DNA from 2 places in the Aeromicrobium wangtongii genome. Region 2 is predicted to be linked to the other one. Evidence: riboswitches for the same ligand, from Rfam matches in the RefSeq annotation. Region 2 holds a riboswitch; the other holds the start of a gene.
The links. A riboswitch is a leader RNA that binds a small molecule or an ion and turns the genes downstream of it on or off. The one in region 2 is predicted to bind cyclic di-AMP.

Region 1: it holds a riboswitch for cyclic di-AMP, as region 2 does, so the genes downstream of both, NQV15_RS06800 (C40 family peptidase) here and NQV15_RS04140 (C40 family peptidase) in region 2, are expected to answer to the same signal.

Annotation. Positions count from the first base shown of each region.
Region 1 covers NZ_CP102173.1:1,340,488-1,346,542, reverse strand. Annotated here, with positions in the region: gene NQV15_RS06810 (AMP-dependent synthetase/ligase) at 1-941, shown strand, start outside; gene NQV15_RS06805 (hypothetical protein) at 908-2,125, opposite strand; gene NQV15_RS06800 (C40 family peptidase) at 2,151-3,107, opposite strand; cyclic di-AMP (ydaO/yuaA leader) riboswitch at 3,128-3,283, opposite strand; gene NQV15_RS06795 (hypothetical protein) at 3,376-3,621, opposite strand; gene NQV15_RS06790 (DEDD exonuclease domain-containing protein) at 3,749-5,455, shown strand; gene NQV15_RS06785 (Lrp/AsnC family transcriptional regulator) at 5,482-5,757, shown strand; gene trpD (anthranilate phosphoribosyltransferase) at 5,835-6,055, opposite strand, start outside.
Region 2 covers NZ_CP102173.1:819,681-825,735, reverse strand. Annotated here, with positions in the region: gene NQV15_RS04155 (Na+/H+ antiporter) at 1-305, opposite strand, end outside; gene ggt (gamma-glutamyltransferase) at 396-2,231, shown strand; gene NQV15_RS04145 (4-hydroxy-3-methylbut-2-enyl diphosphate reductase) at 2,304-3,299, opposite strand; cyclic di-AMP (ydaO/yuaA leader) riboswitch at 3,465-3,643, shown strand; gene NQV15_RS04140 (C40 family peptidase) at 3,647-4,189, shown strand; gene xseA (exodeoxyribonuclease VII large subunit) at 4,217-5,470, shown strand; gene NQV15_RS04130 (exodeoxyribonuclease VII small subunit) at 5,463-5,705, shown strand; gene NQV15_RS04125 (DUF4245 domain-containing protein) at 5,678-6,055, opposite strand, start outside.

The DNA of each region.
Region 1 (6,055 bases), 520 kb from region 2:
TGCTGGGCGTCCCCCGGGTGTTCGAGAAGGTCTTCAACACCGCCAGCGGCAAGGCCTACGCCGACGGCAAGGGCAAGATCTTCGATCGGGCCGCAAAGACCGCGATCAGCTACAGCCGGGCGCTCGACGGCGGCAAGCCCGGCGTCCTCCTGCGGGCGCGTCACGCCCTGTTCGACAAGCTCGTCTACGGCAAGCTGCGCGACGCGCTGGGCGGTCGCACCGAGTTCGCGATCTCCGGTGGAGCGCCGCTGGGTGAGCGCCTGGCCCACTTCTACCGGGGCATCGGCGTCACGATCATCGAGGGCTACGGCCTGACCGAGACCACCGCCGCACTGTGCGCCAACCGTCCCAGCGACATGCGGCTCGGCACGGTCGGCAAGCCGTTCGCCGGCACCGAGGTCCGCGTCGCCGAGGACGGCGAGCTCAGCTTCCGCGGGCCGCAGGTGTTCCACGGCTACTGGAAGAACCCGGAGGCCACGGCGGAGGTGCTCGACGCCGACGGCTGGTTCGCGACCGGCGATCTCGGCGAGATCGACGAGGACGGCTACATCCGCATCACGGGCCGCAAGAAGGAGATCATCGTGACCGCGGGCGGCAAGAACGTCGCTCCTGCGGTCCTGGAGGATCGGGTCCGCGCCCACGCACTGGTGAGCCAGTGCCTCGTGGTCGGTGACGGCAAGCCCTTCATCGCCGCGCTGATCACCATCGACGCCGAGACCTGGACCGGCAGCCTGGACGACCCCGAGCTCCTGGCCGAGGTGCAGAAGTCGATCGACGAGGCGAACACCCAGGTGTCCAAGGCCGAGTCGATCCGCAAGTTCAAGATCCTGCCCGAGGACTGGACCGAGGAGAACGGCTACCTGACGCCGTCGTTCAAGGTCAAGCGCAGCGCCGTCCTGCGCGACTTTCACGACGTCGTCGAGGCGCTCTTCGTCAGGTAGTCCCGCCACCGCGCCGTCAGCTCGTCGGCGGTGAGCCCGAACGTCGACTGCAGCGCGCGGTCGACCGGCTCACCGCCGACGACCTGCTGGTAGAACGCGACGAGATCGCTGTCGGGGTGGTCCCGCGCCAACAGGCGGAAGATCATCCAGGTCGACTCGTACAGCGCGCCGAGGCCGTGCCCGGTGGAGGAGAAGTCCGCATCGGCGGGCAGACCCTCGGGCACCCGCCCGGCGCGCACGTCGGCCAGGGCCTGCCCGGCGCTCACCGACAGCGGCGCGGTGTCGTCACGCAGGGCCACGAAGTCGGCGAATCCCTCCACGACCCAGTTGGCACCGGTGGTGCCGACGGCGGTCGTCAGCGCATGGGTCGCCTCATGGGTCAGGACGACCTGGGCGGCGCGACGGTCCATCGTGGCGAAGACCGTCGGGTTCAGGACCACCACCGGCTGACCCGCGGCCGGGTCCCCGTCGAGCCCGGTCGTGATGGCAGCGATCTGGGCCACTGCATCGCTCTCCTGCCCCACGATCGCGGCCATCTGCGCACGCGTACGCGGTGAGATGATCGTGAGTCGTCCGTCCACACCGGGCAGGACCCGTTCGACCGCAGCCCGTGCGGTCGTCGCCATGTCCTCGAGCGGCAGGGAGCCACCGCCGTCGACGCGCACGACGGTGCGTCCGGCGCCATCGTCCACCGCGACGTCGCCGATCAGCCAGATCGGCACCTGGCCGGCGACCTGCGCGGCTCCGACCACCGACAAGGTGCCGTCGGCCTCGGGACGGACCCGTAGCTCGACCGTCGAGCGGTACGTCGCCGCCGGGTCCAGCCCCGATCCCGGGGACGGTTGCCACGACACCTCGGCGCTCGCCGCGGCCGATCCGTCGGCCCGGTCCGCCACCTCTCCCCCGCTGACGTAGCGGAAGGTCGCTCCCGGCATCGCGACCGACTGCATCGCGCGCCACGTGCGCTTGGCGAAGGCCTGCGCTGCCGGCAGGTCACCGGCCGCTGCGACGAACGCGTCCTGCGAGGACGCCCGGGACATCTCGCGCAGCTGCGCGGTCAGCCGTGACCGGGCATCGGCCGGCAGCGACACCGCACCGGCGCCGGGGTCGGGCTCACCCACCCAGGGCCGCTGCCACAGCAGGATCGCGCCGGCCAGGACAGCCAGAACCAGGGCCGCCGCCACATTGGGCGACGGCCGTAGTCGGCGCTCAGCCAACCCGAGCCGCGCGGGTGAACCCGCTCAGGCTGGTGATCTCCACGGTCTTGCCGGGCCGCGGGGCGTGCACGACGCGGCCGTTGCCGAGGTAGAGACCGTCGTGCGACATGTCGCCGTACGCGACGATGTCGCCCGGCTGCAGCTGGTCCATCGGCACGGCGCGGCCGGCGGCGATCTGCGGCCCGACCACGCGCGGGATGGAGACCCCTGCCGCGGCCCACGACTTCATGACCAGTCCCGAGCAGTCCCAGCCGTTGGGGCCCGTGCCGCCGTAGACGTACGGATCGCCGATCTGGGACATCGCGAAGGCCAGCGCGGCCTTCGCGCGTCCACCGGCCTTGGGATCGACGTCGACATCGGTCACGTCGGTGTTGCTCTGGTTGAACTTGGCCTGCTCGGCGGCGTCGAGGCGCGCGAGCTCGGCCTTGGCCGCCTCGTACTTCTTGCGGACCTCGGCCCGCTTGGCGCCGGCCTCCTTGGTGGCCTCGGCCAGGTCCTGCTTGCGGTCCTTCAGCTGGGCGCGACGGTTGCGCAGCTCCTTGCTGGTCTCGCCGAACTGCGCCAGCGCGTCGGCGCGGGTGTTGTTGAGGGCGCGGACGGCGCCGAGCCCGGCCAGGAACTGGTCCGGGTTCTCACTGGTGAGCAGATTCGCCGTCGGCCCCAGGGGGGCATCGAGCTGCTGCTGGACGATGGCGCCGCTCAGCTCGGCCTTCTGCGCCGAGTACGTGGTCATCACCCGCTTGATGTCGGACGAGATGTCGTCGATCTCGGCCTGGGTCTGCTTGACCTGCACACCCAGCTGGTTGACCTGCTCGTTGACCGCCTCGACCTTGTTGAAGGCCGCCTCGACGTCCTTGACCGTGATCTTGGGCTCGGCCTGGGCGGCCGGGAGGGCCATCAGACCGGCAGCCAGCACGAGGCTCGCAGCGATCGCCGGGACACGTGGCATCCGCACGTAGTTCTCCTACATCCTCGACGTCTACCGGGTGAGCTGACGGGTTCGGGCCGTGGATTGCCCTACGGACTGGACGGTCCCAACTGCAGACCGACGAGCCCGATTCACCCCACTTACGTGGTTCCCCGGTTCACCCCAGACATCTTCCCCATGGCTGCGGTGACTCGACGGTGCGCTCGACACCGCCTGGACGGCGGCGTTCACCGAACGCACAAGGAGTCACTGTAGGTGCAGCGAGGGGTCAGTTCAAACAGTGGGAGCCTCAGCCGGCCTGTGTCTCGGGACCGGCGACCGGGGTCACCAGGCGCAGCGGTGGCGTCAGGCCCGCATCGGACAGCACGCCGAGCGCGGCCATCTCCTCGGCGTCGATCTGGATGCCGGCCGGCGGTGCGCCGAGCAGGAACGTCACGACGCAGTCGCCGCAGGCGCTGGGCCCGCGGACGAGACAGCGATCGCAATCGACGACCACCGAGTCGGTGGGATGGGTGTCGTGCTCGTTCATGGTCATGCACCTCCTGTGCCGGGTGGGCCCGGTCGTCCGGGCACGTCGACGACACTAGGAGCGGCGTCGGACAAAAAGCCCCGTGAGCCCGTGCCCGGCCGGACTGTCGGCGGCCCCACCTAATCTGTGCGGCGTGGAAGCAGTGCAGGGATCATTCGATGAGCTGGGCCGTCAGCTGGCCGATGTCACGTTCTGTGTCGTCGACCTGGAGACGACGGGAGGTTCGGCCGCCAAGGGCTCGAAGATCACCGAGATCGGGGCGGTCAAGGTCCGTGGCGGCGAGGTGTTGGGCGAGTTCCAGTCCCTGGTCAACCCCGATGAGCTGATCCCGGCGTTCATCACCGTGCTGACCGGCATCACCGACCAGATGGTCGTGCACGCCCCCCGGATCGCCGAGGTGCTGCCGAGCTTCCTGGAGTTCGCCCGCGGGACGGTGCTGGTCGCGCACAACGCCCCGTTTGACGTGGGCTTCCTCAAGCACGACGCCCGGATCCTCGGGATCCCGTGGCCGGGCTTCGAGACGCTCGACACCGCGGTCCTGGCCCGCCGGGTCCTGAGCCGCGAGGAGGTGCCCAACTGCAAGCTGTCGACGCTGGCCGCGGCGTTCAGCGCCACCACGACCCCCAATCACCGCGCCCTGTCCGACGCGCGCGCGACCGTCGACGTCCTGCACGCGCTGTTCGAGCGGCTCGGCCCGCTGGGCGTGACGACGCTGGAGGAGGTGTCGACGTACACCTCCAAGGTCAAGCCGGAGCAGCGCAAGAAGCGTCACCTCGCCGACCACCTGCCCGAGGCGCCCGGCGTCTACCTCTTTCGCGACGCCCGCGACTCCATCCTGTACGTCGGCACGTCCCGAAACCTGCGCGTGCGCGCCCGCTCGTACTTCACCAAGGCCGAGACCCGCACCCGCATGGGTGAGATGGTCATGCTCGCGCAACGCATCGACGCGGTCGTCTGCGCCACGGCCCTGGAGGCCCAGGTCCGCGAGCTGCGCCTCATCGGCAAGCACCGCCCGCCGTACAACCGGCGTTCGAAGTTCCCCGACCGACTCACCTGGCTCAAGCTGACCCGAGAGCCGTGGCCGCGTCTGTCGATCGTCCGCACGATCCTGGACGACGACGCCGACTACATCGGTCCGTTCCGTGGCCGCCCCGCGGCCGAGGCAGCCCTGACGGCGCTGCACGACTCGTTCCGCATCCGCCAGTGCACCCCACGTCTGGCGCTCAGGTCACGCAAGTCGCCCTGTGCCCTGGCCGAGATGGGGCACTGCCTGTCGCCGTGCGACGGATCGGCCGACGCCGGCGAGTACGCCGCCGAGGTCGAGCGGGTGCGCCGGGCCATGATCGCCGATCCGGCCGACCTGGTGACGTCGATCCGCCAGCACATGGTCGACCTGGCCCGGTCCGAGCGCTTCGAGGACGCCGCCGTGTGGCGTGACCGGCTGACCTCCTTCCTGCGGGCGGTCGTGCGGACGCAGCGCCTGCGTGAGCTGACGTCCGTCGACGAGCTGGTCGCCGCCGCGCCACGTCCCGGCGGCGGCTGGGAGGTCCACGTCATCCGCTACGGGCGCCTGGCCGCGGCGGGCGTCCTGCCGCGCGGCGTCCACCCGACGGCGTGGGTCGATGAGCTGGTGGCCTCGGCCGAGACCGTGGTCGGCGGCTTCGGCCCCATCCCCGCGGCGACCGCCGAGGAGACCGAGACGCTGCTGCGCTGGCTCGGCTCCCCCGGGCTGCGGATGGTCCGCGGCTCGTGGCACGTCCCGCTGGAGAGCGCCGCCCGGCACCTGACCCCGTTCGAGGACGCCAGCTCGACGTGGCAGGAGCTTCAACGTCCCGGATAGGCGCCACGGGTGGGTACGCTCAAGACATGATCACCGCCATCGTCTTCATCCAGGCCGAGGTCGCGCAGCTCTCCGAGATCGCCGAGCGGATCGCCGACATCGACGGCGTCAGTGAGGTCTACTCGGTCACCGGCGAGCTCGACCTGGTGGCCATGGTGCGCGTCCGCGACATCGACGACGTGTCCTCGGTCGTCGCCGACCAGCTCAACAAGGTCGACGGCGTCCTGTCGACGCAGACCCAGATCGCGTACCGCGCCTACAGCCAGCACGATCTCGAGGACGCCTTCAGCATCGGCCTGTAGCCGCCACGCGTTGCCGCTGGCCCTGACGTTTTGACTGACCCGTCCGGCGTGTCGCGGTAGAAACGTCAGGGCCAGCGTCAGCCCGCGAGCTCTCGCGTCGCCTCGGCCCACTTGGCCAGGGTCGCAGCGGCCGCTCCCGAGTCGATCGACGTGCGCGCACGCTCGACGCCGGCGGCGAGGCGGTCGCGCAGCGATCCGCCCTCGGCAGCGTGCGCCGCGATCGCGGCACCCGCGTTGAGCAGCACCGCGTCCCGTACCGGGGAGACCTCCCCGGCCACGATCCGGCGGAAGACATCGG
Region 2 (6,055 bases):
ACCAGGAAGCCCACCACGACCGTCGTGAACAGCACCAGCCCGATACTCAACAGGGCGATGGGGCGCAGATTGGCGCGGAAGTCGATCAACGAGGTCCGGATCGCCGCGGCGTACAGCAGCGGTGGCAGCAGGCCGACCAGCACGATCTCCGGCGTCAGCTCGAAGTCCGGCACGAAGCTCAGGTACGACCCGATGATCCCCACCACGATCAGCACCAGCGGTGGAGACATCGAGAACTTGTCCGCGATCGCGCTGACCGCCACCACGATGGCCAGCAGGGTCACGAATGTCAGAGCGGTCTCCACCGACCCATTGTCTCAGCCCGCAGCGGTAGCCACGAGGGCTGAGCGGTCGTACGCTCGGCAGACGTCACCATCGTCTTCCGGGGGGAAGCCATGATCGAGCCCGTCGTCCACATCCGCTCACCGCGCCGCCGCGCCCGGCGTCTGGTGGCTGTCACCAGCGCGACCGCCGTGGCCGCCGCCGTCCTGGTCGCAGCGCCGCCCAGCGCGTCGGCGGCGGGCAGCAGCAAGTCGACCGCCCGGGGCACCGGTGGCGCGGTCGCGTCGGTCGACGCCAACGTCAGCAAGATCGGCCGGGACGTGCTCAAGCGCGGCGGCAACGCAGCGGACGCCGCGGTCGCGATGGCTTCGGCCCTCGGTGTCGCCGAGCCCTACAGCGCCGGCATCGGTGGCGGTGGGTACTTCGTGTACTTCGACGCCAAGACCAAGAAGGTCAGCACGATCGACGGTCGGGAGACCGCCCCGGCGGGCATCGGCCGCAACGCCTTCATCGACCCGGCGACCGGCAAGCCCTATCCGTTCACCCCGCAGCTCGTCTCGTCCGGTGTGGCGGTCGGCGTCCCGGGAACGGTGGCCACGTGGGACACCGCGCTGAAGCGCTTCGGCACCCGCTCGCTGAAGCAGTCGCTGGCCCCCTCGATCAAGCTGGCCAAGCAGGGATTCAAGGTCGACAAGACGTTCCGCAACCAGACGCTCGACAATGCGGACCGCTTCAGGGCCTTCCCGGACACCGCCAAGCTGTTCCTGCCCGGCGGGGACGCCCCGCGCGTCGGCACCCGGTTCCGCAATCCTGACCTGGCCCGCACCCTGACGTCGATCGCGGACCGAGGACCGAATGCGTTCTACCGCGGCGCCCTGGCCAAGGAGATCGCCTCCGTCGTGCAGTCGCCGCGCAAGGACCCGGCCTCGGCCCTGCCCGCGCCGGCCGGCTCGATGACGGCCAAGGACCTGGCGCGGTACCGCGTCCGCAACCAGAAGCCCACCAAGATCCGCTATCGCGGCCTGGACGTCTACGGCATGGCGCCGTCGTCCTCAGGCGGCATCTCGGTCGGCGAGGCGCTCAACATCCTGGAGACGTACAAGCTCGGCAGCGGCAAGCGTCTCGGCCGCAGCCTGCACCTGTACCTGGAGGCCTCGGCCCGCGCCTTCGCCGACCGGGCCAAGTACGTGGGCGACGCCAAGTACGTCAAGGTGCCGACCGACCGGCTGCTGAGCCAGAAGTTCGCGAACTCGCGCCGGTGCACGATCGACGCCCGGGCCGCATCGACGCGGCCCGTGCCCGCGGGCACGCTGAACGGCCGCACCTGCGGCACCGTCGCCCACCAGGAGAAGGCGGACACCGAGAACGTGTCCACGACGCACCTGTCGGTCGTCGACAAGTGGGGCAACGCCGCGGCGTACACCCTGACGATCGAGCAGACCGGCGGCTCGGGGATGACGGTCCCGCGCCGTGGCTTCCTGCTCAACAACGAGCTGACCGACTTCACGGCCGTCTACGATCCCGCCGATCCCAACCGGATCATCCCGGGAAAGCGTCCGCGCTCGTCGATGGCGCCGACAATCGTGCTCGAGGACGGCAAGGTCAAGTACGTCGTGGGCTCCCCCGGCGGCGCCACGATCATCACGACGGTGCTGCAGATCCTGATGAACCGGATCGACCTGGGCATGTCCTTGCCGCAGGCCGTGGCGGCGCCCCGTGCCTCGCAGCGCAACACCGCCGTGACGCCGGCCGAGCCGGCGTTCATCGCGAAGTACCAGAAGCTGCTGGCGCCGTTCGGCCAGCAGCTCACCCCGTCGGGCGACAAGCTCACATCCGCCGCTGAGATCGGCGCGGCGGCCACGATCGAGGTCGGCAAGAACGGCCGGCTCACGGCCGTGGCCGAGCCGAAGCGGCGCGGCGGAGGCAGCGCGCGGGTCGTCAGGGACTGAAGATGAGGGTTTGCGGCAGCCAGGGCTACCGCAAACCCTCATCCTCGGTCCGGCTCGTCCGGCGGGGGCCGATCAGCTGAACGGGATGCCGGCGGCCTTCATGTCGCGGCGCAGCTCGGGCGGCAGCGCGAAGATGAGGCTCTCGTCGGCGGTGCGGACGGCATCGGCGTCGGGGTGCCCGTGGGCGCTGAGGTAGGCCAGCACGTCCTGCACCAGGTTGTCCGGCACCGAGGCGCCCGAGCTGACGCCCACGCGCTCGACGCCCTCCAGCCAGGCCTCGTCGAACTCGGAGACGTCGTCGATGCGGTAGGACGCCTTGGCGCCGGCCTCGAGTGCGACCTCGACGAGGCGCACCGAGTTCGAGGAGTTCGCCGAACCGACCACGATCACCAGATCGGCGTCCTTGGCGATCTCCTTGACCGCCACCTGGCGGTTCTGCGTGGCGTAGCAGATGTCGTCGCTGGGCGGATCCTCCAGCTGCGGGAACTTCTCGCGCAGCCGGCGCACCGTCTCCATCGTCTCGTCGACGCTCAGCGTCGTCTGCGACAGCCACGACAGGCGCGTTCCCTCGGGGAACTCCAGGTCATCGACGTCGTCGGGGGTCTGGACCAGCGTGATGTGGTCGGGGGCCTCGCCGGCGGTGCCCTCGACCTCCTCGTGCCCCTCGTGGCCGATCAGCAGGATCCGGTAGCCATCGCTCGCGAACCGACGGGCCTCGTGGTGCACCTTGGTGACCAGCGGGCAGGTGGCGTCGATGGTCTTGAGCTGACGCTCGGCCGCCTCGGAATGGACCATGGGCGAGACACCGTGCGCCGAGAAGACGACCGTGGCTCCCTCGGGCACCTCGTCGAGCTCCTCGACGAAGATCGCGCCGCGGGCGGCCAGGTTGTTGACCACGTGCTTGTTGTGCACGATCTGCTTGCGCACGTAGACCGGCGCGCCGTACAGATCCAGCGCCTTCTCGACGGTGATGACGGCTCGATCGACGCCTGCGCAGTAACCGCGCGGGTCCGCGAGCAGCACGCTGCCGCCGACGCTGGGCATGCCGAGAGTGACCTGTGAAGACATGGCTCCCATCCTAGGCGATGCGCCATGACGCCCTGTCCCGATCATTCCTGAGAGGCTGTCCCCTGCCATTCCAAGGGTTCCGGGCGATTCTTATCACACCATCCCGACGAGCGATGGCGGGGGCAGCGTTGTAACGTGGGCCGACGTTGGCTCCCCCCGGGCCACCCTGCGTACGCGCCGAGGCCCGTCACGTCCGCAGTTCATCGATTCACCAGCGACGGGCATGGAAGACCCAGCACGGCGGCTCCCCCGCGGAGCCTTGGGGTTAATCGGTCCCGACCGACAGGCAACCTTCGCGCCTGAACCCGACAGGTCATCTTTCACAGGCGTGCACGAAGGAACCTCTTATGCGCATGCGTTCACGCGCCCTCGCGAGCCTTTTCCTGGGCGTCGCCATCGTCCTGACCGGCCTGTCCGGTCCCGCACTCGCCGGCACCAACACCAACACCGCCACCGTCAAGGTCAAGTACAAGCACGACAGCCGCGCGCACGCGGTCCTCAAGCACGCCAAGAAGCTCAAGGGCAAGGCCTACCGCTACGGCGGCGCCGGCCCGCGCTCGTTCGACTGCTCCGGCTACGTCCAGTACGTCTACAAGAAGGCCGGCAAGAAGATCGGCCGCACCTCCGGTGCCCAGCTGTCCGCCGGCAAGAGCGTGCCCAAGAGCAAGAAGAAGCCCGGCGACATCATGATCTTCATGCGCGGCAAGACGGCGTACCACTCGGCGATCTACGCCGGCGGCGGCAAGATGTGGGAGGCGCAGCGCACGGGCGTCCCCGTGGGCAAGCACAGCATCTGGTCCAGCGGCTACGTGGTTCGCCGGCCCGCCGGCAACGTCGCCACGAAGATCTCGACCGCGACCGCCAAGATGGCGACGGCCACCGCCCGCTGAGGCGTCACGACGTCCTAGTGTGGGCGCATGGCCCTCGACACCAGCGCGGACACTCCTGCCCCGCTGCGCCAGATCTCCCAGCTGCTGGACGGATACATCGGGCGTCTGGGGGCGGTCTGGGTCGAGGCCGAGATCGCCCAGCTCACCCGCCGTCAGGGCATCTGCTTCCTGACGTTGCGTGACCTGCGGGCCAAGATCTCGATCGAGGCCACCTGCCGTTCCGCGGTGCTCGACGCCTCGCCTGCGCCGGTCACGGAGGGCTCGCGGGTCGTCGTCCACGCCAAGGCGACGTTCTACGCGCCCCGGGGCAGCCTCGCCCTCGACCTGCGGGAGATCCGACCCCAGGGCGAGGGCGAGCTGCTCGCCCGGCTGGAGCGGCGCAAGCAGCTGCTGGCCGCCGAAGGCCTGTTCGACCCGCGCCTGAAGAGGACCCTGCCGCTGCTGCCCCGCGGCATCGGCCTGATCACCGGACGCGCCTCGGCCGCCGAGCACGACGTCCTGGAGAACGCCCGGCTGCGCTGGCCGGACGTCCACTTCGTGGTCCGTCACGCGCTCATGCAGGGCAACGACTCGGCCCGTGACGTCATGGCGGCGCTGGCCGAGCTGTCGGGCGACCCGTCGATCGACGTCATCGTGATCGCCCGCGGCGGCGGCTCGGTCGAGGATCTCCTGCCGTTCTCGGACGAGGCGCTGATCCGCGCCGTCCACGCCTGCCGGACGCCGGTCGTCAGCGCGATCGGGCACGAGCCCGACACCCCCCTGCTGGACTTGGTGGCGGACCTGCGGGCCTCGACCCCCACCGATGCCGCCAAGCGCATCGTCCCCGATGTCCGCGAGGAGCTCGCCGGGGTCGCGATGATGCGCGAGCGCGCATCGGTCGCGATCCGTACCCGCATCGAGCGCGAGGTGCGTGGCCTGGCCGATCTCCGCTCACGTCCTGTCCTGGCCCAGCCGGGTGTGCTCGTCGACGCCGAGCAGAACGTCGTGCGCGACTGGCGCGACCGGGCCCGGCGCTCGTTGGGGCACCGCCTCGATCGCGCCGGCGACGAGATCGTCCACCACCTGGCACGCGTCCGTGCGCTGTCACCGCTGGCCACGCTCGAGCGCGGCTACAGCGTCGCGCAGCTGGGCGACGGCACCGTCGTGACGTCCGTCCGGCAGGTGCCGGCCGATGGCGAGCTCACGATCCGGGTCGCGGACGGCACGATCACCACGCTGGTCAAGAGCACGCAGAACGATCCGACCACCACGACCCCCACCGAGGACGGCGACCATGGCTGAGACCACCCCTGACGGCTCCGGGACCCCCGACGTCCCCTACGAGCAGGCCCGCGACGAGCTCATTGCCGTCGTGTCCCGCCTGGAGCAGGGCGGGACGAGCCTGGAGGAGTCACTGGCCCTGTGGGAGCGCGGCGAGCAGCTGGCCGCGATCTGCCAGCAGTGGCTCGACGGCGCCCGGGCCCGGCTGGCCAAGGCCACCGGGAACGATCAGGACGTCGACAGCGACGCGATGTAGCGCTCGAGCACCGCGCGGGACGCCGTGGTGTTGACCAGCGTCGTCAGCCCGTCCTCGGAACGGACGTACGTCCAGCGGCCCTTGGGTCCGCTGCGCACGGTCCACGTCTGGCCGGCGACCTCCGCCGTGCCGGCGGGCTTGCTGCCGTCGGCGAACTTGTCGACCGAGCGATCGACACTGGCCCGCAGCTGCTCGAGCCCGACGTAGTCGCCGCTGCCGGTCAGCACGCCCAGGTGCCAGCCATTGGTCTGGAAGCGGGCGGACGTCGCGCGCCATCCCTTCGGCAGCTCGCTGGGAGCCGCGAGCGGGAAGGTCGCCGCCGGTCGGGCCTGGGCGACGACCGAGGCGTA